DNA from 4 places in the Streptomyces sp. NPDC014656 genome. Region 2 is predicted to be linked to each of the others. Evidence: riboswitches for the same ligand, from Rfam matches in the RefSeq annotation. Region 2 holds a riboswitch; each other region holds the start of a gene.
The links. Region 2 has a riboswitch for cobalamin ahead of ACF1ED_RS05250 (ribonucleoside-diphosphate reductase subunit alpha). Riboswitches for the same ligand answer to the same signal wherever they lie in the genome.
Positions count from the first base shown of each region.

Region 1: it holds a riboswitch for cobalamin, as region 2 does, so the genes downstream of both, ACF1ED_RS24040 (ABC transporter substrate-binding protein) here and ACF1ED_RS05250 (ribonucleoside-diphosphate reductase subunit alpha) in region 2, are expected to answer to the same signal.
Region 3: it holds a riboswitch for cobalamin, as region 2 does, so the genes downstream of both, ACF1ED_RS35700 (energy-coupling factor ABC transporter permease) here and ACF1ED_RS05250 (ribonucleoside-diphosphate reductase subunit alpha) in region 2, are expected to answer to the same signal.
Region 4: it holds a riboswitch for cobalamin, as region 2 does, so the genes downstream of both, cobN (cobaltochelatase subunit CobN) here and ACF1ED_RS05250 (ribonucleoside-diphosphate reductase subunit alpha) in region 2, are expected to answer to the same signal.

Region 1 covers NZ_JBIBZN010000011.1:89,680-95,362, forward strand. Annotated here, with positions in the region: gene ACF1ED_RS24025 (DUF2017 domain-containing protein) at 1-452, shown strand, start outside; gene ACF1ED_RS24030 (amino acid permease) at 770-2,206, shown strand; gene ACF1ED_RS24035 (Mov34/MPN/PAD-1 family protein) at 2,283-2,708, shown strand; cobalamin riboswitch at 2,701-2,849, shown strand; gene ACF1ED_RS24040 (ABC transporter substrate-binding protein) at 2,887-3,861, shown strand; gene ACF1ED_RS24045 (FecCD family ABC transporter permease) at 3,858-4,928, shown strand; gene ACF1ED_RS24050 (ABC transporter ATP-binding protein) at 4,925-5,683, shown strand, end outside.
Region 2 covers NZ_JBIBZN010000002.1:315,669-321,351, reverse strand. Annotated here, with positions in the region: gene ACF1ED_RS05255 (ribonucleotide-diphosphate reductase subunit beta) at 1-771, opposite strand, end outside; gene ACF1ED_RS05250 (ribonucleoside-diphosphate reductase subunit alpha) at 771-3,140, opposite strand; cobalamin riboswitch at 3,271-3,429, opposite strand; gene ACF1ED_RS05245 (GNAT family N-acetyltransferase) at 3,480-3,983, opposite strand; gene mctP (monocarboxylate uptake permease MctP) at 4,067-5,671, opposite strand; gene ACF1ED_RS05235 (DUF3311 domain-containing protein) at 5,668-5,683, opposite strand, start outside.
Region 3 covers NZ_JBIBZN010000025.1:54,739-60,421, forward strand. Annotated here, with positions in the region: gene ACF1ED_RS35675 (FAD-dependent oxidoreductase) at 1-24, opposite strand, end outside; gene ACF1ED_RS35680 (hypothetical protein) at 300-821, shown strand; gene ACF1ED_RS35685 (ATP-binding cassette domain-containing protein) at 918-1,760, opposite strand; gene cbiQ (cobalt ECF transporter T component CbiQ) at 1,757-2,506, opposite strand; gene ACF1ED_RS35695 (energy-coupling factor ABC transporter substrate-binding protein) at 2,513-2,869, opposite strand; gene ACF1ED_RS35700 (energy-coupling factor ABC transporter permease) at 2,869-3,567, opposite strand; cobalamin riboswitch at 3,595-3,817, opposite strand; gene ACF1ED_RS35705 (PTS-dependent dihydroxyacetone kinase phosphotransferase subunit DhaM) at 3,873-4,286, opposite strand; gene dhaL (dihydroxyacetone kinase subunit DhaL) at 4,283-4,903, opposite strand; gene dhaK (dihydroxyacetone kinase subunit DhaK) at 4,911-5,683, opposite strand, start outside.
Region 4 covers NZ_JBIBZN010000013.1:160,145-165,827, forward strand. Annotated here, with positions in the region: gene ACF1ED_RS27165 (precorrin-2 C(20)-methyltransferase) at 1-1,104, opposite strand, end outside; gene ACF1ED_RS27170 (precorrin-8X methylmutase) at 1,101-1,736, opposite strand; gene ACF1ED_RS27175 (cobalamin biosynthesis protein CobG) at 1,736-2,983, opposite strand; cobalamin riboswitch at 3,063-3,197, shown strand; gene cobN (cobaltochelatase subunit CobN) at 3,236-5,683, shown strand, end outside.

The DNA of each region.
Region 1 (5,683 bases), on a different contig from region 2:
CGGACGCCGACCCGCTCGCCGCCCTCTTCGCCGAGGGCCCCAGCAAGCCGCCCTCCGACCCCGCCCTGCGCCGGCTCTTCCCCGACGCCTACGGGGACGACACCGAGGAGCTGCGGGCCGCCGCGGCCGACTTCCGCCGCTACACCGAGAACGACCTGCGCGCCCGCAAGCGCGAGGACGCCCTCGCCGTGGTGCGCGCCCTGGACGGGCTGACCTCCGGGGGGCCCGAGGAGTCCGCCCTCCTGAAGCTGACCCCCGACGAGTCCCGGGCCTGGCTCGGCACCCTCAACGACCTGCGGCTGACCATCGCCACGCGCCTGGAGATCACCGAGGACGAGGAGAGCGAGCGGCTCTACCGGCTGCCCGACAGCGACCCCCGCAAGCCGATGGTGATGGCCTACCTCTGGCTCGGCGCGCTCCAGGAGTCACTGGTCGAGACGCTGATGTCCTGAGCCCCGACGCGGCAGGGCGTTCGCTCAGCGGACGCTCAAATCCGGATAACGAACTCGTTATCAGGGCGGGCGCTTTGTCGTCTTGAGTTCCTTTTGCACCCCTCTTTTCGTGGTGCGCGCCACACCCAACTCCGTCGATCACCCCCCACCCCGTGATAAATCTTCACGACCACTCGGGCACGCCACCCCTGTTCCCGAGGGCGCTCGGGCCGGCTGACCGCCGGTAGCACTCCATCCACATCCGGGGGGATAAGGATCCGATCCGCAGCAGACGCAGCAGCGGTCGCGCGGATCAGCATGGAGAAAGGCGCACCACCATGACCTCAGTGCGGGTCGACAAGCAGCACGACGGCAATGAGGCCGCGGACTCCGCCCCGGGCGAGGGGTACCACCGGGCACTCGGCGCCCGTCAGATCCAGATGATCGCGATCGGCGGTGCCATCGGCACCGGCCTCTTCCTCGGAGCCGGCAAGGGCATCTCCAAGGCGGGCCCCAGCCTGATCCTCGCGTACGCCCTCGCGGGCCTCGTCATCTTCTTCATCATGCGGGCGCTCGGCGAACTCCTCATGTACCGCCCCGTCTCCGGCTCCTTCTCGGAGTACGCGCGGGAGTTCATCGGCCCCTTCGCGGGCTTCGTCACCGGCTGGACGTACTGGCTCTTCTGGGTCGTCACCGGCATCACCGAAGTCACCGCCGCGGCCACCTACATGACGTACTGGTGGGACATCCCGCAGTGGCTGTCCGCCCTCGTCTTCACCGTCATCCTGTACGGCGCCAACCTGATCTCCGTGAAGCTCTTCGGCGAGCTGGAGTTCTGGTTCTCCATGGTCAAGGTCACCGCCATCGTCGGCATGATCCTGATCTGCGCCGGCATCCTCACGATCGGCTTCTCCGACGCCGGTGACACCGCCTCGATCACCCACCTGTGGGACCTCGGCGGCTTCTTCGCCGGCGAGGACGGCATCGTCTCCACCCTCATGACCCTCCAGATGGTCATGTTCGCCTTCCTCGCCGTCGAGCTGGTCGGCGTCACCGCCGGCGAGTCGAAGGACCCGAAGACCGTCCTGCCCAAGGCCATCAACACCGTGCCGTGGCGCATCGCCGTCTTCTACGTCGGCGCGCTCATCATGATCCTGTCGGTCGTCCCGTGGACCCACTTCAAGCCGGGCGTCTCGCCGTTCGTCGCCGCCTTCGAGGAGATGGGCTTCCAGGCCGGCGCCGCGATCGTCAACTTCGTCGTCCTGACGGCCGCCCTCTCCTCCTGCAACTCGGGCATGTACTCCACCGGCCGCATGCTGCGCGACCTCGCGCTCAACGGCCAGGGCCCGAAGCTCTTCACCCGGCTGACGAAGAGCGGCACCCCGCTGGTCGGCACCACCTTCTCCGCCGCGCTGATGATGGTCGGCGTCTGGATCAACTACCAGTGGCCCGGCGAGGCGTTCAACTACGTCGTCTCCTTCGCCACCATCTCCGGCATGTGGGCCTGGATCATGATCCTGATCTGCCAGATCCGCTTCCGCCTCAAGGCCGACCGGGGCGAGCTGCCCCAGTCCTCCTTCAAGGCCCCCGGCGGCATCTGGGCCAGCGTCTTCGCCCTCGCCTTCATCGGCCTGGTCGTCGTCACCATGGGCATCGACGAGGGCAACCGCGTCGCCCTCTACGGCGCCCCGGTCTGGGGCCTCCTCCTCGCCGTCGCCTACCTGGTGCTCAAGGCCCGCGACCCCGAGGGCGCCGCCTTCGCCAAGCGCTCCTGACCCACCCCGTCCCAGCATCCGGGCCGCCCCGTACCACCCCTCGGTACGCGGCGGCCCGGATGCTTATCCTGTCGGCATGCTGACCCTCACCCGAGACCTGTACGACCGGATCGTGGAACACGCCCGGGCGGACCACCCCGACGAGGCCTGCGGCGTGGTCGCGGGTCCGGTCGGCTCGGGCCGCCCCGAGCGGTTCATCCCCATGCTCAACGCGGCGCGCTCGCCCACCTTCTACGAGTTCGACTCCGCCGACCTCCTCAAGCTCTACCGCGAGATGGACGACCGGGACGAGGAGCCCGTGATCATCTACCACTCGCACACCGCGACCGAGGCGTACCCCTCCCGCACCGACATCACCTACGCCAACGAGCCCGGCGCCCACTACGTCCTCGTCTCCACCGCCGACACCGACGGCGCCGGCGACTTCCAGTTCCGCTCCTACACGATCGTCGAGGGCGTCGTGACCGAGGAGGACGTCAAGGTCGTCGAGGCGTACGCGTAGCCGTACCGCTAGTCTGACCGCGACCTTTCAGGGCGGCAGGACCCAGGAAGCCGGTGCGAACCCGGCGCGGTCCCGCCACTGTGACCGGCCCCCTCCCCGGGGGCCGCCAGCCAGGAACTGACCTGCCGCCTTCTCACCGCCGATCGGGGACGTGGAAATCCCCGGAGGAGGCTCCGCCATGACCCGGCGCCGCACGCTGCCGTCCGCGCTCGCCCTGCTCCCGCTGCTCGCCGCCTGCGCCGCCCCGCAGGCCGCGCCCACCGCCGCGAAGCCCGCGCCCGGCTTCCCGTACACCGTCACCAACTGCGGCGTGACGACCACCTACCAGGCCCCGCCGAAGCGCGCCGTCACCATGAACCAGCACGTCACCGAGGTGCTGCTCGCCCTCGGCCTGGAGAAGTCCCTCGTCGGCACCGCCTACCTCGACGACGCCGTCCTCCCCGCCTATCGGAAGGCCTACGACGCCGTCCCCGTCCTCGCGAAGGAGTACCCCTCCAAGGAGGCCCTCCTCGCCGCGAACCCCGACTTCGTCTACGGCGGCTACACCAGCGCCTTCGACGCCAAGGCCGGACGCGCCCGCGACGACCTGGCGAAGGCCGGCATCACCAGCCGCCTGAACGGCGAGTACTGCGCCGACGGCCCCGTCTCCGTCGACGACCTCTACCGCGAGGTCACCGAGGTCGGCCGCACCTTCGGCGTCCCCGACCGCGCCGCGAAGTGGACGCGGGACGCCCGCGCCTCCCTCGCCGCCACCGCCGAACGCATCGAGGGCGTCGACCCCGTCTCCGTCTTCGTCTACGACAGCGGCGACAGGACCGCCTTCACCGCCGGCGGCGACGGCATCGGCGACGACCTCATCACCCGCGCCGGCGGCCGCAACGTCTTCGCCGACCTCGCCAAGCCCTTCGGCGACGCCACCTGGGAACAGGTCGTCGCCCGCAAGCCCGAGGTCGTCCTCATCTACGACTACGGCACCACCACCGTCGAACAGAAGAAGCGCCGCCTCCTCGACGACCCCGCCCTGAAGGACGTCCCCGCCATCAGGAACCGCCGCTTCGCCGTCCTCCCCCTCTCCGACACCGTCCTCGGCGTCCGCGTCCCCGCCGCCGTCGACAAGCTCGCCGCCCAGCTCCACCCCGCCACCGCCCGATGACCGCCACCACCACCGTCCGCCCGGACGGCCGGGCCGCCGCGCCCGAGCCGTCCGGCCCCGGGCGGCTCCGCCACGCCGCCGTCCTCGCCGGACTCCTCGCCGCGCTCGCCGCCGCCGTCCTCGCCTCCCTCGCCCTCGGCTCCGTACGGATCCCGCCCGGCCAGGTCCTCGACGCGCTCACCGGCCGCGCCGCGCCCTCCCCGTACCGCACGATCGTCCTCGACGTGCGGCTGCCCCGGGTCCTCCTCGGCGCCGTCGTCGGCGCCGGACTCGCCGTCGTCGGCACCGTCCTCCAGGCACTCGTCCGCAACCGGCTCGCCGACCCCTTCCTGCTCGGGATCTCCTCCGGCGCCTCCACCGGCGCCGTCCTCGTCATCGTCCTCGGCATCGGCGCCTCCACCGCCCTCGCCCTGCCCGCCGGCGCCTTCGCCGGCTCCCTCCTCGCCCTCGTCCTCGTCTACGGACTCGCCCGCCGCGGCTCCACCATGACCGGCCCCCGCCTCGTCCTCGCCGGCGTCGCCGTCTCCTACGTCCTGTCCGCCCTCACCACCCTCCTCCTCGTCACCGCGGGCCGCCCCGAGCACTTCCAGGAAGCCCTCCACTGGTCCCTCGGCGGACTCGGCTCCGCCCGCTGGGACACCCTCCCGCTCCCCGCCGCCGTCCTCGTCCTCGGCACCGGCGTCCTCCTCGCCCTCGCCCGCCCCCTCGACCTCCTCCTCACCGGCGAGGAGGACGCCACCGCCCTCGGCCTGGACACCGGCCGCTTCCGCGCCGCCGTCTTCGTCCTCGCCTCCCTCGTCACCGCCGTCATGGTCGCCGCCAGCGGCGCCGTCGGCTTCATCGGCCTCATGGCCCCGCACGCCGCCCGCCTGGCAGTCGGCGCCCCGCACCGCCGACTGCTCCCCGTCGCCGCCCTCGGCGGCGCCGTCGCCCTCGTCGCCGCCGACCTCGGCGCCCGCACCCTCGCCGCCCCCCAGGACATCCCCGTCGGCGTCCTCACCGCCCTCACCGGCGGCCCCTTCTTCCTCTGGCTGATGCGCCGCCGCCCCGAAGGAGCCGCCCCGTGACCGGCCTGCGCCTCGAAGCCCTGAGCCACCACGACCGGCTCCGCGCCGCCGACCTCACCGCCCGCCCCGGCGAGACCGTCGGCCTCATCGGCCCCAACGGCAGCGGCAAGACCACCCTCCTGCGCTGCGTCTACGGCACCCTCGCCGCCACCTCAGGCCGCGCCCTCCTCGACGGCACCGACCTCACCCGGCTCGCCCCCAGGGAACGCGCCCGCAGGGTCGCCACCGTCCCCCAGGACTCCGCAGCCGACGTCGACCTCACCGTCCGCGAACTCGTCGCCCTCGGCCGCTCCCCGCACAAGCGCTTCTGGGAGGGGGACACCGCCGACGACCTGGCCCGCGCCGACACCGCCCTCGCCCGCGTCGGCCTCACGGCCCTCGCCGGCCGCGCCTGCCCCACCCTCTCCGGCGGCGAACGCCAGCGCGCCCTCGTCGCCCGCGCCCTCGTCCAGGAACCGGAACTCCTCGTCCTCGACGAACCCACCAACCACCTGGACATCCGCCACCAGATCGACGTCCTCGCCCTCGTCCGCACCCTGGGCACCACCAACCTCCTGGCCCTCCACGACCTCAACCTCGCCGCCGCCCACTGCGACCGGCTCTACGTCCTCGAAGCGGGCCGGATCGTCACCGGCGGCACCCCCGCGGAGGTCCTCACCCCCGAACTGCTGGCCGCCGTCTACGGCGTGGAAGCCGAGGTCGTCCCGCACCCGAGGACCGGCACCCCGACCGTCCTCTACCTGCCCAGTCCGCCC
Region 2 (5,683 bases):
CTGGAGCTCCGCCTCGACGGCCTCCTTCAGCATGTCCGTGACCTGCACGCGCAGCTCGTCGTCGAAGAGCTCAGGCTCCTCCTTGCGGACCGTGTCCACGACCTCGAAGGCGAAGTTCATGTGCATGGTCTCGTCGCGGAAGACCCAGTTGGTGCCGGTCGCCAGGCCGTGCAGCAGGCCGCGGGAGCGGAACCAGTACACGTAGGCGAAGGCGCCGTAGAAGAACAGGCCCTCGATGCAGGCGGCGAAGCAGATCAGGTTGAGCAGGAAGCGGCGGCGGTCGGACGCCGTCTCCAGCCGCTCGATCTTCTCGACCGAGTCCATCCAGCGGAAGCAGAACTGCGCCTTCTCGCGGATGGACGGGATGTTCTCGACCGCCGCGAAGGCCGCCGCGCGGTCGTCCGGGTCGGGCAGGTAGGTGTCCAGGAGGGTCAGGTAGAACTGGACGTGCACCGCCTCCTCGAAGAGCTGACGGCTCAGGTACAGCCGCGCCTCCGGGGAGTTGATGTGCTTGTAGAGCGTCAGCACCAGGTTGTTCGCGACGATCGAGTCGCCCGTCGCGAAGAACGCGACCAGCCGGCCGATCATGTGCTGCTCGCCGGGGGTGAGCTTGGCGAGGTCGGCGACGTCCGAGTGGAGGTCGACCTCCTCCACGGTCCAGGTGTTCTTGATGGCGTCCCGGTAGCGCTCGTAGAAGTCCGGGTAGCGCATCGGGCGGAGGGTGAGCTCGAAGCCCGGGTCCAGGAGGTTCTTGTTCTCGTTGGTGCTCATCACTGGCAGGCCTCGCAGGACTCGGGGTTTTCCAGGGAGCAGGCGACCGCGTCGGGGTCGGCGACCTGCTGGACGGGGATCGGGGCGGCGGCGGACGCGGACGCGGCGCGGGCGATCCTCGTCGCCGGGCGGGAGCGCAGGTAGTACGTCGTCTTCAGGCCGCGCTTCCAGGCGTACGCGTACATCGACGACAGCTTGCCGATGGTCGGCGTCTCCATGAAGAGGTTCAGCGACTGCGACTGGTCGAGGAACGGCGTGCGGTCCGCCGCCATGTCGATCAGGCCGCGCTGCGGGATCTCCCACGCGGTGCGGTACAGGTCGCGGACCTCGGCCGGCACCCAGGTGAAGCCCTGCACCGAGCCGTTGGACTCGCGCAGCGCCTCGCGGGTCTGCGCGTCCCACACGCCGAGCTCCTTCAGCTCGGCGACCAGGTACGAGTTGACCTGGAGGAACTCGCCGGAGAGCGTCTCGCGCTTGAAGAGGTTGGAGACCTGCGGCTCGATGCACTCGTACACGCCGGCGATCGAGGCGATCGTCGCGGTCGGCGCGATGGCGAGGAGGAGGCTGTTGCGCATGCCGGTCGACGCGACGCGGGAGCGCAGGGCCGCCCAGCGCTCGGGCCAGTTCAGCTCGACGCCGTAGTGGTCGGGGTGGAGCACGCCCCGGGCGGTACGGGTCTGCTCCCAGGCCGGCAGCGGGCCGTTGCGCTCGGCGAGGTCGGCGGAGGCCTCGTACGCGGCGAGCATGATCCGCTCGGCGATCCTCGTCGACAGGGCGCGCGCCTCCGCCGAGTCGAAGGGCAGCCGCAGCTTGAAGAAGACGTCCTGGAGGCCCATCGCGCCCAGGCCCACCGGGCGCCACTTCGCGTTGGAGCGGCCGGCCTGCTCGGTCGGGTAGAAGTTGATGTCGACGACCCGGTCGAGGAAGGTGACGGCCGTGCGGACGGTCGCGTCGAGCCGGTCCCAGTCGATGTCCCCGTCGGCCACGAAGGCGCCGAGGTTGACCGAGCCGAGGTTGCAGACGGCCGTCTCGCCGTCGTTCGTGACCTCGATGATCTCGGTGCACAGGTTGGAGGAGTGGACGACCGTGCCGGGCTCGGCGGTCTGGTTGGCCGTGCGGTTGGAGGCGTCCTTGAAGGTCATCCAGCCGTTGCCGGTCTGCGCCAGCGTCCGCATCATCCGGCCGTACAGGTCGCGGGCCGGCATGGTCCGGCGGGCCAGCCCCTTCGCCTCGGCCGCGCGGTAGGCCGCGTCGAACTCCTCGCCCCACAGGTCGACCAGCTCGGGGACGTCGGCGGGGGAGAAGAGCGACCACTCGGCGTCGGCGTTCACCCGGCGCATGAACTCGTCCGGGATCCAGTGGGCGAGGTTCAGGTTGTGGGTGCGGCGGGCATCCTCGCCGGTGTTGTCGCGGAGCTCCAGGAACTCCTCGATGTCCGCGTGCCAGGTCTCCAGGTAGACGGCGGCGGCGCCCTTGCGCCGGCCGCCCTGGTTCACGGCGGCGACGGAGGCGTCCAGCGTCTTGAGGAACGGCACGATGCCGTTGGAGTGCCCGTTGGTGCCGCGGATCAGCGAACCGCGCGAGCGGATGCGGGAGTACGAGAGCCCGATGCCGCCCGCGTGCTTCGACAGCCGCGCGACCTGGTGGTAGCGGTCGTAGATCGAGTCCAGCTCGTCCTGCGGGGAGTCCAGCAGGTAGCAGGAGGACATCTGCGGGTGGCGGGTGCCGGAGTTGAAGAGCGTGGGGGAGGACGGCAGGTAGTCCAGGCGGCTCATCAGCCCGTACAGCGCCGCGACCTCGTCCAGGGCGCGGACGCTGTCGTCCTCGGCGAGGCCGGCGGCGACGCGGAGCATGAAGTGCTGAGGGGTCTCGATGACCTTGCGGGTGATCGGGTGGCGCAGCAGGTAGCGCGAGTAGAGCGTCCGCAGGCCGAAGTAGCCGAAGCGGTCGTCGGCGGCCGGGTCGACCAGCGCGTCGAGCCGGTCCGCGTGCAGGGCCGTGAAGGCCGCGGTGCGGTCGGCGATCAGGCCCTCGCGGTGGCCGGTGGCGACCGAGGCGGAGAAGGAGACCGCGCCCTGCGAGACCGCCTCGTCGGCGATGGTGAGGGTCAGGAGACGGGCGGCGAGGCGGGAGTAGGCGGGGTCCTCGGAGATGAGCCCGGCCGCGGCCTCGGTGGCCAGTTCGCGCAGCTCCGCCTCGTCCGAACCGGCGTGCCGGCCGCGCAGCGCGGCGGCGGCGACCCGTCCGGGGTCGGTGTCGGCGAGGTCGGCGGTGAGGTCGGTCAGGGTCCGCAGCAGTACGGTCCCGGGGCCGTCGCTCTCGATCGCGGCGGCCTCGGCGGCTGACGGACCCGCAGGCGCGATGGTCACGTGGGGGCTCTCCCTCGCTCGGCCCGGGGCCACGGCGGGGGAGGGGCGGGCGGGCAGCCGCACGCGCGGCCCCGTCCGCGTCCACCGGCCCATTCCGCGAGGCCCGGACGTCTTCGGCACCCGGAACGGACGGACCGGGCGCACCGTCGGCAGGTCTTCGGACTCCCTTCGTGGCGAAAGCGCACGAAGTACACCGTTGCGGGACAGTTCCGGATTCGCACCGGATTCCCCTGCGGCGACAGCGAGGACGAGCATACATGTGGGGGGCGCCGATCACGGCACCCCCCACATGTTGTGTCCCTCGTGGGTGTGAGACGGCCGGAAGACGGGTCCGGGGCGTCAGAGTTCCAGGCTGAGGGCGAGCAGCGGGGACAGGTCGGGCACCGGGCTCCAGTCCCGCTCGGGCAGCCGGGCGAAGCCCACCCGCTCGTAGATCCGGTGGGCGGTCGTCATCCGGTCCTGGGTGGACAGCACCAGCCGCTCGCACCCGTCGAGGGCCCGGGCCCGGTCGACGCAGGCACGTACCAGCGCCTCGCCGACGCCCCGGCCGCGCGCCGCGCGGGCCACGGCGAGGAGCCGGAACTCCGCCTCGCCGGGGCGGGCGATGTCCGCCCACTCCCGGCCGCCGGGCGTGAAGGTGACCGCGCCGAGCAGGGTCCCGCCGGGGTCCACGGCGACGAGCACCTCCGCCTCGGCGGCCCGCCGGGCGACGTCCTTCATCACCGGCAGGTAGTCGTCGTCCTCGCCGAAGGTGAGGTGCCCGTCGTCGAGGTAGGCGCGGGCGGTGAGCTCGCCCACCTCCTCGTACTCGTCCGGCCGTACGGCCCTGATCGTGAAGTCCATGCCCGGCAGTCTGCCCGGCGGGCACGGCGAGGGCCCGGGGTTTTCGCCGCCCCGGGCCCTCGTACCGCGTGCCTGCCGGCGGCTCAGTGGGAGCCGGCGCCGACCTTCGGCAGCTCGGTGCGGACGCCGGCGTCGCCGGCGTCGGCCGTGTAGTCCGACGGAGAGGTCTCGTCGACGCCCTCGGGGGCCTTGACGGCCTTGAGGACGAAGGTGAGGACCACCGTCACCGCGAGGTTGAGCAGGAAGGCGGTGAGGCCGATGTAGCCGATCTCCCCGATGCCCGGGATCTCGGCGGAGGAACCGGCGAAGTGCGCCTGCTTCGGCGTCGACACGTTGTACGCGGCGATGGTGCCGTACGCCATGCCGACCGCCCAGCCGGCGAGCAGCGCCCAGCGGTGGAACCAGCGGGTGAAGAGGCCGCCGACCAGGGCCGGGAAGGTCTGGAGGATCCAGATGCCGCCGAGGAGCTGGAAGTTGATGGCGACCGTCTTGTCCATGGTGAGGACGAAGACGAGGGCGCCGACCTTCACCAGGAGGGAGACCAGCTTGGAGACCTTGGTCTCCTGCTCGGGGGTGGCCTCGGGCTTGATGAAGTCCTTGTAGATGTTCCGGGTGAAGAGGTTGGCGGCGGCGATCGACATGATCGCGGCCGGCACCAGCGCGCCGATGCCGATGGCGGCGAAGGCCACGCCCGCGAACCAGGCGGGGAACATGTCCTCGAAGAGCTGCGGGATGGCGAGCTGGCCGTTCTGGACCTTGATCCCGGCGGCGATCGCCATGAAGCCGAGCAGCGCGAGCAGGCCCAGCATCAGCGAGTAGAGCGGCAGGATCGTGGTGTTGCGGCGGATGACCTCGCGGCTCTTCGACGACAGGGTCGCCGTGATGGAGTGCGGGTACATGAAGAGCGCGAGCGCCGAGCCGAGCGCCAGCGTCGCGTACGTCCACTGTCCGGCCTCGGCCGGCACGAGCCCGCCCACCTTGTTGGTGGTGAACTTCTCGTTCGCCGCGTCGAAGATGGCGTCGAAGCCGCCCAGCTTGATCGGGATGTAGATGATCGCCACCGCGATGACGATGTAGATCAGGGTGTCCTTGACGAAGGCGATGAGCGCGGGGGCGCGCAGGCCCGAGGAGTAGGTGTACGCGGCCAGCACGCCGAAGGCGATGAGCAGCGGCAGGTCCTTGACGAACCAGTGGGTGTTCTCGCCGCCGCCGACGCCCATCACGTCCAGGACGGCCTGGATGCCGACGAGCTGGAGCGCGATGTACGGCATCGTGGCGAGGATGCCGGTGACCGCCACCGCGAGCGACAGGCCCTTGGAGCCGAAGCGGCCGCGGACGAAGTCGGAGGTGGTGACGTAGCCGTGCTTGTGCGAGACCGACCACAGGCGCGGCAGGAAGGTGAAGACGAGCGGGTAGACCAGGATGGTGTACGGGACGGCGAAGAAGCCGGCCGCGCCCGCCGCGTAGATCGCCGCCGGGACGGCGACGAAGGTGTACGCGGTGTAGAGGTCGCCGCCGAGCAGGAACCAGGTGACCCAGGTGCCGAACGAGCGGCCGCCCAGGCCCCATTCGTCGAGGCTGTTCTCGTTCTCCGCCCTGCGCCACTTCGCGGCGAGGAAGCCCATGACCGTGACGGCCAGGAAGAAGAACACGAACACGCAGAGCGCGACGACGTTGACGTCCTTCATCGCTCCTCACCA
Region 3 (5,683 bases), on a different contig from region 2:
CGGGTACGGGGTCGTGGCGGTCACGGGGCGCCTCCTCGCGCAGGGATCGTCGGATCCTGTTGTAGGCGACCCGACCATGCTTATGCAACTAGTTGCAGAAGGATCGGGGTGTGATGGTTACTACTCGGTAGAAGCCCGTCCGGGCCTTGACGCCGGCACCCCCGGCGAGCAGGTCGCTCCGCGCGCCGGACCGACCGGCGAGAACGGCGGCTCCGTCCGCCGGACGGCCACCCGCGCCTACGGCGCGCGCCGGGCCCCGGGACCCCCGCCGGGGCCACCGGATGCCTAGGGTGTGCCCCATGGGCACGACACTCGTCCACGAGGGCACCGCCTTCGTGAACTTCCGGGACCACGCCTTCGCCGACCGGCACGCGCACGCGTACCGGTGGGTCGACGTGAAGCGCTTCCGGCTCCCCTCCGGGGACGCGGCCGACCGGGACCTCCTCGCCGCCCTCATCGCCCACGAGCAGTTCCGCGACGACTACGCCGGCGGCGGAGTGGACCCCGGGGGCACCCGGCACGGCGAGTACTGGCTCCACCTCGTCACGCCCGACGCGTACCGGCGGATCGACCGCGAACGGGCCGCGGGCCTCCTGAGGACCTGGACCGAGCGGTACGGACCCGTTCCCGGCACGCTCGCCGAGGCCCTGCGCCGCGAGGTGCTCGACGCCCTGGCGGACGCGGACGCGGTCCACCACCTGGACGGGCCGGGAGAGGACGAGTACCACGACTGGGCGAGCGTCCACGGCGAGTTCCACGAACTCGTCCTCGTCGACCGCCGGGCCGGACGGCTCACCCTCCTCGTCGCGGCCGACGACTGAGCCGCCGGACCCCACGCCCCCGCCGGACCGCATGCCCCCGCCGCCCCGCGCCGCCCGTGGCCGCCGACGACCGCACGCCGCCGACGGCCCCGCCGCTCACCCCACCCGGTCCAGCAGCGCGTCCAGCTCCTCCGCCGTCCGGGGGCCCGGTGCGCCCTCCGGCAGCAGCCCCCGCGCGCGCAGCAGCCGCCCGACCGGCACCGCCCACGGCCTGCGCAGCCGCGCCGCGTCGAGCAGCGCGTCGTCCGCCAGCAGCTCCGCCGCCGGGCCGGTGCGCAGCCCGGCGGGGGAGAGGACGGCCGCCTCGTCGGCCCAGCGCAGCGCCAGGTCCACGTCGTGCGTGGCCATGACCACCGTCGTGCCCGCCGCCCGCAGCCCCTCCAGGGTCTCCAGGAGCCGCTCCTGCCCGTGCGGGTCGAGACCGGCCGTCGGCTCGTCCATGATCAGGACCCGGGGGCGCATCGCCACCGCCCCCGCGATCGCCGCCCGCTTCCGCTGCCCGTAGGACAGCAGGTGCGTCGGCCGGTCGGCGAGCGCCGTGATGTCGAGCGCCGCCAGTGCCTCCGCCACCCGGAGCCGTACCTCCTCCTCCGGCAGCCCCAGGTTCATCGGACCGAAGGACACGTCCTGCGCCACCGAGGCGGCGAACAGCTGGTCGTCCGGGTCCTGCACCACCAGCTGCACCGAGGTCCGCAGCCGGGTCAGCCCCTTCCGGCCGTACGCCACCTCCGCCCCGTCCAGGAGCAGCGCCCCGCTCCCGCACCGCAGCCCGCCGCTCAGCAGCCGCAGCAGCGTCGTCTTCCCGCCGCCGTTGCGCCCGAGCAGCGCCACCGCCCGCCCCTCGCGCACGGCGAAGGAGACGTCCGTGAGGACCGGGGGTCCGTCCTCGTACGCGAAACCCGCGCCGACCAGCTCCACGACAGGGAGGGGGGCCGTCATGGCAGAAGCCTTTCCAGTACGAGGGTGAGGGCGACGAGCCCCGACAGGAGACCGCCCGTCGCCGCGAGGAACGGGCGGGAGACGGGCGTCCCGGGCAGCAGGACCCGCAGGGTGCCGTCGTAACCGCGTCCGGCGAGTCCGGTCTGGAGCCGCTGCGCCCGGTCGAAGGCCCGGACGAACGAGGTCGCGCCGAGGCCCGCCATCGAGCGCCACACCGAGGCCCGGGTCGTCGCCCCGAGCCGCGCCGCCTGCGCCTGCCGCACCTTGCTCTGCGCGTCCAGCAGCAGGAACACGATCCGGTACATCACCAGGGCCACGTCCACCACCGGCGCCGGCACCCCGGCCCGGACCAGCCGCGGCAGCACGTCCGACACCGGCGTGGTGAAGGCGAACAGCAGCACGCCCAGCGAGGCGGACGCCGTCCGCAGCAGCAGCTCCCCGGCGTGCGCCGGACCGCCCGGCGCCCAGGCCACGAGCCCCCCGGGCCCGCCCACCGCGAAGAGCAGCGGCACGGCCCCCGTGACGCAGAAGCCCAGCGGGATCCGGAAGGCCCGCCACAGCTGCCGGCCGGGCACGCCGGCCGGACCGAGCAGCACGCAGAGCGTGGCCGCCGCGACCAGGAGCGCCCCCGGCCAGGGCGGCAGGCACACCGCGCACAGCGTCAGACCGAAACCGAGCGCGGCCTTCTCCGCCGGATGGCGGCGGCGCCAGCGACTGCTGTGCGCCGCCGCGTCGATCGGCAGCATCGGCGGCTACGCGTCCTTGTCCGCGTCCGGGGCGGGCGCGCCGCCCTCCGCACGGGCCGCCGCCCGCTCCTCGCCCTGCCGCCGGCCGCGCCGCAGCCCGAAGTAGTAGGCGAGGACGCCGGCGCCGAGCGCCGCCTGGAGGGCGAAGAGCGCCGACTCGATCTCGCCGGACGGCGGCTCGTACAGCGGGCTGAACCACGGCTCGTAGTCCGGCTCGATCTCGGTGATCGCCGTCTCGGCCTCCGCGTCGGCGCCGGTGAACGGCTCCTCCTTGTGGTCGCCGAGCCCGAGCGCCAGCGGCAGTACGGCCAGCGCGGCCACCAGCAGGAGCAGCAGACCGTTGATCTTCGCGTTCCGGCTCATCACGCCGCCGCCTCCTCGTGCCGCTCGGCCGCCTTCGGCCGGGCGAGCACGCCCAGCCGCAGCAGCTCCCCCTTGCTGGACTGCGTGAGCAGCCGCATCACCAGGACCGTCAGCAGGCCCTCGCTGACCGCCAGCGGGATCTGCGTCACCGCGAAGATCCCGCCGAACTTCGCGAGCGAGCCCGCCACCCCGCTGCCCGGGTCGGGGAACGCGAGGGCCAGCTGGACGCTGGTCACGCAGTAGGTGGAGAGGTCGGCGACGAACGCCCCGGAGAAGACGCCGACCATGAGCGGCGCCCCGGACCGCCGGAACAGCAGGTACGTGCCGTACCCCGCCCACGGCCCGACGATCGCCATCGAGAAGGCGTTCGCGCCCAGGGTGGTCAGCCCGCCGTGGGCGAGGAGCAGCGCCTGGAACAGCAGGGTGATCGTGCCGAGCACCGCCATGATCGGCGGCCGGAACAGGATGGCACCCAGCCCCGTGCCGGTCGGATGGGAGCAACTCCCCGTCACCGACGGCAGTTTGAGCGCGGACAGGACGAACGTGAAGGCGCCGGAGGCGCCGAGCAGCAGGGTGGACTCGGGGTTGGCGCGCACCTCGCGGGTGAGCGCGCGGACGCCGTGGACGACGAACGGAGCCGATGCGACGCCCCAGGCGGCCGCATGGACGGGGGGCAGATACCCCTCGGCTATATGCATGATCGGGAGACCCTCTCCAGCACCTCGTGGATGGACACGCGCCCTGGCCGGTCTCCTGGCTGACGGTAGTGACGTCCGACTCCGCCTTCCCACCCCACGACGGTCTCCCGCGGCGGAGCAGTGGCTTCCCCGGGGGGATGGAGCCTGACCTCCCGATCACAGTGGCGAGGGCCGCACCGGTACTGCACCGGTTTCCCGAACACCAAGGCCCTGTGACATTAGTGGGTTGACCTGCTTCATCACAATGCGGGGTCGGTCACTCGCACTCCGGAGCGCGAGTGACCGACCCCGCATCGCGATGAGGGTCAGACCTTGCGGTAGTCGTACGCCTCCGAGGCCGCGGCGGCGACCGCGTCGAGGTCGCCGCCGGCGCTCGCCGTCACCAGGGCGGCCACCGCGCCCTCCACGAAGGGGGCGTCCACGAGCCGGGCCCCCGCCGGGAGTCCGTCGCCCTCGGCGAGGAGGGCCTTCACCGTGAGGACCGCGCTGCCCAGATCCACCAGGAGGGCCACCCCGGCGCCCGCGTCGACGGCCTTCGCCGCCCCGGTGATCAGCTCGGAGCTCGTGCCGAGCCCGCCGTCGGGCGTGCCGCCCGCCGCCGCGACCGGCGCCAGGCCGCCCCCGCCGGCGAGCCCGCGGGCCAGCTCGGCGACGGCGGCGGCGACGGCCGCGCTGTGCGAGACGAGCACGATCCCGACCTTGCCCGGACCGCCGCTCATCCGGCCGCCACCTCCTCCAGGGCGGCGAACAGCAGCGCGGAGGACGTCGCCCCCGGGTCCTGGTGCCCGACCGACCGTTCGCCGAGATAGCTGGCCCGGCCCTTGCGGGCCCGCAGCGGCACGGTCGCGAGCGCGCCCGCCTCCGCCGCGGCCCGCGCGGCGGCGAACGACTCGCGCAGCGCGTCCGCCGCCGGTGTCAGCGCGTCCAGCATCGTCTTGTCGCCCGGCACCGCCCCGCCGAGCCGCCCGACCTCCGCGACCCCGGCGGCCAGCGCGTCCGCCAGCTCCGCCCGCGAGACCTCCCCGGCCTCGCCGAGCGCCTTTCCGGCCCGCCGCAGCAGCGTCCCGTACAACGGCCCGGAGGCCCCGCCCACGGTCGAGATCAGCAGCCGTCCGGCGGTCACGAGGACCGCGCCCGGCGTCGCGGGCGGCTCCTTCGCCAGGGCCTCGGCCACGGCGGCGAACCCGCGCCTCAGATTGGCCCCGTGGTCCGCGTCGCCGATCGCGGAGTCCAGCTCGGTGAGCCGGCCGGCCTCCCGCTCGACCGCCGCCGCCACCGTCTCCATCCACCGGACCGTGAAGGCGGCACCGTACGTCGTCTCCGTCGTCTTCGTCATCGCCCGCTCACCGGCCCCAGCGCAGCGCGGGGGTCGCCACCGGCGCGTCCCACAGCCGCAGCAGTTCCTCGTCGGCCGCGCACACGGTCACCGAGCAGCCCGCCATGTCGAGCGAGGTCACGTAGTTCCCGACCAGTGTGCGCGCCACCGGCACCCGCCGGGCGTCCAGCACCCGCCGCACCTCCGCGTTGAAGCCGTACAGCTCCAGGAGCGGCGTCCCGCCCATCCCGTTCACCAGCAGCAGCACCGGACCCGACGGCCGCAGGTCTTCCAGGACGGCGTCCACGGCGACCTCGGCGATCTCCCCGGCGGTCATCATCCCGCGCCGCTCCCGCCCCGGCTCGCCGTGGATCCCGACGCCCAACTCCAGTTCCCCCGGCGGCAGGTCGAAGGTCGGACTGCCCTTCGCCGGCGTGGAGCAGGCACTCAGCGCCACCCCGAACGACCGCGACCGCGCGACCACCCGCCGCGCCAGCGCCTCCACCCGCTCCAGCGGCGCGCCCTCGTCCGCCGCAGCCCCGGCCAGCTTCTCCACGAAGAGCGTGGCACCGGTCCCGCGCCGCCCCGCCGTGTACAGACTGTCCGTCACGGCCACGTCGTCGTCGACGAGCACCTTGGCGACCTGGATGCCCTCGTCCTCGGCGAGCTCGGCCGCCATCTCGAAGTTCAGCACGTCCCCGGTGTAGTTCTTCACCACGAACAGCACCCCCGCCCCGCTGTCCACGGCGGCCGCGGCCCGCACCATCTGGTCGGGCACGGGCGACGTGAAGACCTCCCCGG
Region 4 (5,683 bases), on a different contig from region 2:
GGCGGCCGCGTTGGCGGCGGTCACCCCCGGGAGGACCCGTACGGGCACGTCCGCGTACTCCGGCTCGCAGGCGACCTCCAGGACGGCGGTGGCCATGGCGAAGACGCCCGGGTCGCCGCCGGAGACGACCGCGACCCGGTGGCCGCGGCGGGCCAGGTCGAGGGCGAACTCGGCGCGCTCCGACTCGACCTTGTTGTCGGAGCCGTGCCGGATCTGGCCGGGGCGCAGCACCGGCACCCGGTCGAGGTAGGTGGTGTAGCCGACGAGGACGTCGGCGTTGACGAGGGCGCCGCGCGACTCGGGGGTCAGCCAGGGTGCGCCGGCGGGGCCGGTGCCGACGACGGTGACGTCGCCCGTCTCCCGTACGGGGTTCGCGCGGTCGATGCGGGAGGGCAGGACGGCGACGGAGAAGTACGGGACCGTCGACGGGTCGACGTCCGCCAGGTGCTCCGTCCGCTCGCCCGCCATGAAAGCCCGCTCCACGTAGCGCGCGTCCTCCAGCCGGCCGGCCCGCTCCAGGGCGCGCCGCACGGTCGGGAAGGTGCGGCCGAGCTTCATCACGACCGCCGAGTCGGTGCCCGCGAGGCGGGCCGCGAGCTCGTCCTCCGGCAGGGTGCCGGGGATGACCGTGAGGACCTCCTCGGCCTCGCACAGCGGCTCGCCGAGCCGGGCGGCGGCGGCGCTGACGGAGGTGACGCCGGGGATGACGGTGGTGTCGTACCGGTCGGCGAGGCGCTTGTGCATGTGCTGGTAGGAGCCGTAGAACAGCGGGTCGCCCTCGGCGAGGACGGCGACCGTGCGGCCCGCGTCGAGGTGGGCGGCGAGCCGGGCCGAGGCCTCCTCGTAGAAGTCGTCGAGCGCGCCCCGGTAGCCGCCGGGGTGGTCGGTGGTCTCCACGGTGAGCGGGTACATCAGCCGCTCCTCGATGTGGTCCTCGCGCAGGTGCCCGGCGGCGATGGAGCGCGCTATCGAGCGGCCGTGGCGGGCCGAGTGGTAGGCGATCACGTCGGCCTCGGCGATGGCCTTCACGGCGGCGAGGGTGAGGAGGTCCGGGTCGCCGGGGCCGAGCCCGACGCCGTACAGCTTTCCGGTGGCGGTGCTCATGCCTGGATCTCCGGTTCGTGCGCGAGGGCGTTGAGGGCGGCGGCGGTCATGGCGCTGCCGCCGCGTCGGCCGCGGACCACCAGGTAGTCGAGGCCGAGCCCGTTGGCGGCGAGGGCGTCCTTGGACTCGGCGGCGCCGATGAAGCCGACGGGGATGCCGAGGACGGCGGCCGGCTTCGGCGCGCCCTTGGCGATCATCTCCAGGAGGTGGAAGAGGGCGGTGGGGGCGTTGCCGATGGCGACGACCGAGCCTTCGAGGCGGTCGCGCCACAGTTCGAGGGCGGCGGCGGAGCGGGTGGTGCCCAGCTCGGCGGCGAGGGCGGGCACGGCCGGGTCGGAGAGCGCGCACAGCACCTCGTTGTCGGCGGGCAGCCGCTTGCGGGTGACGCCGGAGGCGACCATCTGCGCGTCGCAGAGGACGGGGGCGCCGGCCCGGAGCGCGGCGCGGGCGTGCGCGACGACCCCGGGGGAGTACGCGAGGTCCCGGACGAGGTCGGTCATGCCGCAGGCGTGGATCATGCGGACGGCGACCGTGGCGACGTCGTCGGGCATCCCCGAGAGGTCCGCCTCGGCGCGGATCGTGGCGAAGGAGCGGCGGTAGATCTCGGCGCCGTCCTTCTCGTACTCGTACATCATCGGCTCTCCATCGACGTCGATGTCTTGCGGGCCGCCGCGACGGCCTCGGCCAGGGCGGTGCGGGGGACGGGGGCGCCGTCCAGCAGGTAGGTGCCGGAGTCCCGGGCGGTGACCTCGATCCGGGCGCCGTGCGGGTGCCCGCAGCGGCGCTCGCACCCGGAGTAGTGCACGGGCAGCGGGCCGCCGGGCGCGCGCGCCGCGTCCGCCCGCACGTCGGCGAGGGACTTGGCGCAGCCGGGCGTGCCGGTGCAGGCGGTGACCCCGGTGCCGGGGTCGGCCGGGTCGGTGATCAGCCCGTGGGCCGCCAGGGCGGGGAGCCGGCCGGCGGCGGCCCCCACCACGACCGCGCCGCGCCAGGGCGTGAGCCGGACCTCGGCCGCGCCTTCGGCGAGGGCCCGCAGCTGGGCGGCGGTCAGCCGGCCGAGGGGGGCGAGGACGTGCAGGGCGCGGTCGCCGAGCGGGCCGGGTGCGGGCGGCGGCGCCGACGGGGGAGGGAGGAGGGGTACGGGCTCCGCGGTGATCCCCGCTCCGGCCAGGGCGCGGGCCCAGTCCGGGAGGTGCCCGGCGGGGAGCTCGCGCGGGCGCCACGCGCCGGTCCCGGCGGCTTCGGCGGCGTCGAGGAAGGCGAGGGCGCAGGCGAGGGCGGCGGGGACGGCGTCGGCGGCGGCCACGGCGAAGGCCCCGGAGCCGGCGAGGAGGGTCGCGGCGCCGTCCGGTGCTGCGATCAAGGTCACATCGCCGCCGAGGCCGGCGACGTCGCCGCGGCCGTCGTCGAGGACGAAGAGGAAGCGGCCGGAGAGGGCCGCCGCGCGGGGCTCGGCGCAGAGCGCCGCGTCGAGGGCGCGGGCCCACAACTGCACGTCGGCGTGGCCGAGTCCGTCGGTTCCGGCGGCGGGGGTGGCCACGATGTTGCGGACCCGCTCGTGGGTGGGGGAGGGCAGCAGGGCCGCCGCGTCGAGGAGGGCGGCGAGTTCCGCGCCGCAGCCCTCGGCGAGGCCGCGCAGCTCGGCGTTGCCGCGCGAGGTGACGCTGATCCGCCCGTCGCCCAGGGCCTCCGCCGCACCGGCCAGGGCGAGTGCCTGATGGTGCGTCAAGCGCCCTGCGGGCAGGCGGAGTCGGGCGAGGAACCCGTCGGCGGCGGCGTGCAGCCGGAGCGCCCCCGGGCACGCGTCGCCACGGTCCCGTATGCGAGGTTCGCCCGGTTCGGGCGGGGTGGGCGGGGTCGGCGGCATGGCGGCGAGCATACCCACGGGGAACCGGGCGGCCACCGAGTGTGATCCGGCCGACTCTCCGGCCCCCTCCGGCCCGCCGACGGCACGCTCTACTATGCAGATCGGCATGGGGTCCCAGGACCCCGGGGAGGAAGCCCGGTGAGAATCCGGCGCGGTCCCGCCACTGTGAGCCCGAGCCGGCGACGGCCCGGGTGAGCCAGGAACTCCCCGCCGACCACGACCACCCGGGGCGCGGAAACCCCGAGGAAGGGCCTGAGCCTCGCCATGCTCCTGCTGCTGTCGCACTCCGACACCGACCTGCTCAGTGCCCGGGCGGCGAACGCCGCCGCGCCCGAGGGCCCGGTCGCGTACCGCTTCGCCAACCCCTCCCGGCTGCCCCTCGCCGACCTCCCGGGCCTCCTCGACGGCACCGACCTGGTCGTCGTCCGCCTCCTCGGCGGCGTCCGCTCCTGGCAGGAGGGGCTCGACACGGTCCTCGCCGCCGGGAAGCCGGTCGTCGTCCTCAGCGGCGAACAGGCCCCCGACGCCCAGCTGATGGCCGCCTCCACCGTGCCCGTCGGCGTCGCCACCGAGGCGCACGCCTACCTCGCCCACGGCGGCCCCGCCAACCTGGGGCAGCTGGCCCGCTTCCTCTCCGACACCGTCCTGCTCACCGGCCACGGCTTCGAGGCCCCGGCCGCCGCCCCCACCTGGGGCCCCCTGGAGCGGACCGCCCGCGTCACCGAGGGCCCGGCGATCGCCGTGCTCTACTACCGCGCCCACCACATGAGCGGGAACACCGCCTTCGTCGGCGCCCTGTGCGACGCGATCGAGGACGCCGGCGCCCGCGCCCTCCCGCTGTACGTGGCCTCCCTGCGGGCCCCCGAGGAGGAGCTGCTCGCAGTCCTGCGCGGCGCCGACGCCGTCGTCACCACCGTCCTCGCCGCCGGCGGCACCAAGCCGGCCGCCGCCCAGGCCGGCGGCGACGAGGAGTCCTGGGACGCGGGCGCGCTCGCCGCGCTCGACGTGCCGGTCCTCCAGGCGCTCTGCCTCACCGGCTCGCGGGCGAACTGGGAGGAGAACGACGAGGGCCTGTCGCCGCTGGACGCGGCCAGCCAGGTCGCCGTCCCCGAGTTCGACGGCCGGCTCATCACCGTCCCGTTCTCCTTCAAGGAGATCGACGCCGACGGCCTGCCCGCCTACGTCGCCGACGCCGAGCGCGCCGCCCGCGTCGCCGGCATCGCCGTCCGCCACGCCCGCCTGCGGCACATCCCGAACGCCGAGAAGCGGCTGGCGCTCGTCCTCTCCGCGTACCCCACCAAGCACTCCCGCATCGGCAACGCGGTCGGTCTCGACACCCCCGCCTCCGCCGTCTCCCTGCTGCGCCGCCTGATCGCCGAGGGCTACGACTTCGGCCCGGAGGAGGACCTCCCCGGCCTGGTCTCCGGCGACGGCGACGAGCTGATCTACGCCCTCATCGAGGCCGGCGGCCACGACCAGGACTGGCTCACCGAGGAGCAGCTGGCGAAGAACCCGGTCCGCATCCCGGCCGCCGACTACAAGCGCTGGTACGCCGAGCTGCCGCGGGAGCTGCGCGAGCGCGTCGAGGAGCACTGGGGCCCGGCGCCCGGCGAGATGTTCCTCGACCGGTCCCGCAACCCCGACGGCGACATCGTGCTCGCCGCCCTGCGGCGCGGGAACCTCCTGGTCCTCATCCAGCCGCCGCGCGGCTTCGGCGAGAACCCGATCGCGATCTACCACGACCCCGACCTGCCGCCCTCGCACCACTACCTGGCTGCCTACCGCTGGATCGCGGCGCGCGCCGAGGACGGCGGCTTCGGCGCCGACGCCATGGTCCACCTCGGCAAGCACGGCAACCTGGAGTGGCTGCCCGGCAAGAACGCCGGCCTGTCGGCCGCCTGCGGCCCCGACGCCGCCCTCGGCGACCTGCCGCTCGTCTACCCCTTCCTCGTCAACGACCCCGGCGAGGGCACCCAGGCCAAGCGCCGCGTCCACGCCACCCTCGTCGACCACCTCGTCCCGCCGATGGCCCGCGCCGACTCCTACGGCGACATCGCGCGCCTGGAGCAGCTGCTCGACGAGTACGCCCAGATCTCCTCCATGGACCCGGCGAAGCTGCCCGCGATCCGCGCCCAGATCTGGACCCTGATCCAGGCCGCCAAGCTCGACCACGACCTCGGCCTCCAGGAGCGCCCGGAGGACGACGGCTTCGACGACTTCCTGCTGCACGTCGACGGCTGGCTGTGCGAGGTCAAGGACGCCCAGATCCGCGACGGCCTGCACGTCCTCGGCGGCGCCCCGGAGGGCGAGGCCCGGGTCAACCTGGTCCTCTCCATCCTGCGCGCCCGCCAGATCTGGGGCGGCACCCAGGCGCTGCCCGGTCTGCGCGAGGCGCTCGGCCTGGACGAGGGAGCCGCGACCCGGACCACCGCCGACGAGGCGGAGGCGGAGGCCCGCGCCCTGGTCGAGGCGATGGAGGCGGCGGCCTGGTCCGTGGACGCCGTCCCGGCCGTGGCCGCCGCGCACGGGCCCGACGTGCACGCGGTGCTGCGCTTCGCCTGCGAGCAGGTCGTGCCGCGCCTGGCGGCCACCACGGACGAGCTGACGCACGCCGTGCACGCCCTGAACGGCGGCTTCGTGCCGGCCGGCCCGTCCGGCTCGCCGCTGCGCGGCCTGGTCAACGTGCTGCCGACCGGCCGGAACTTCTACTCC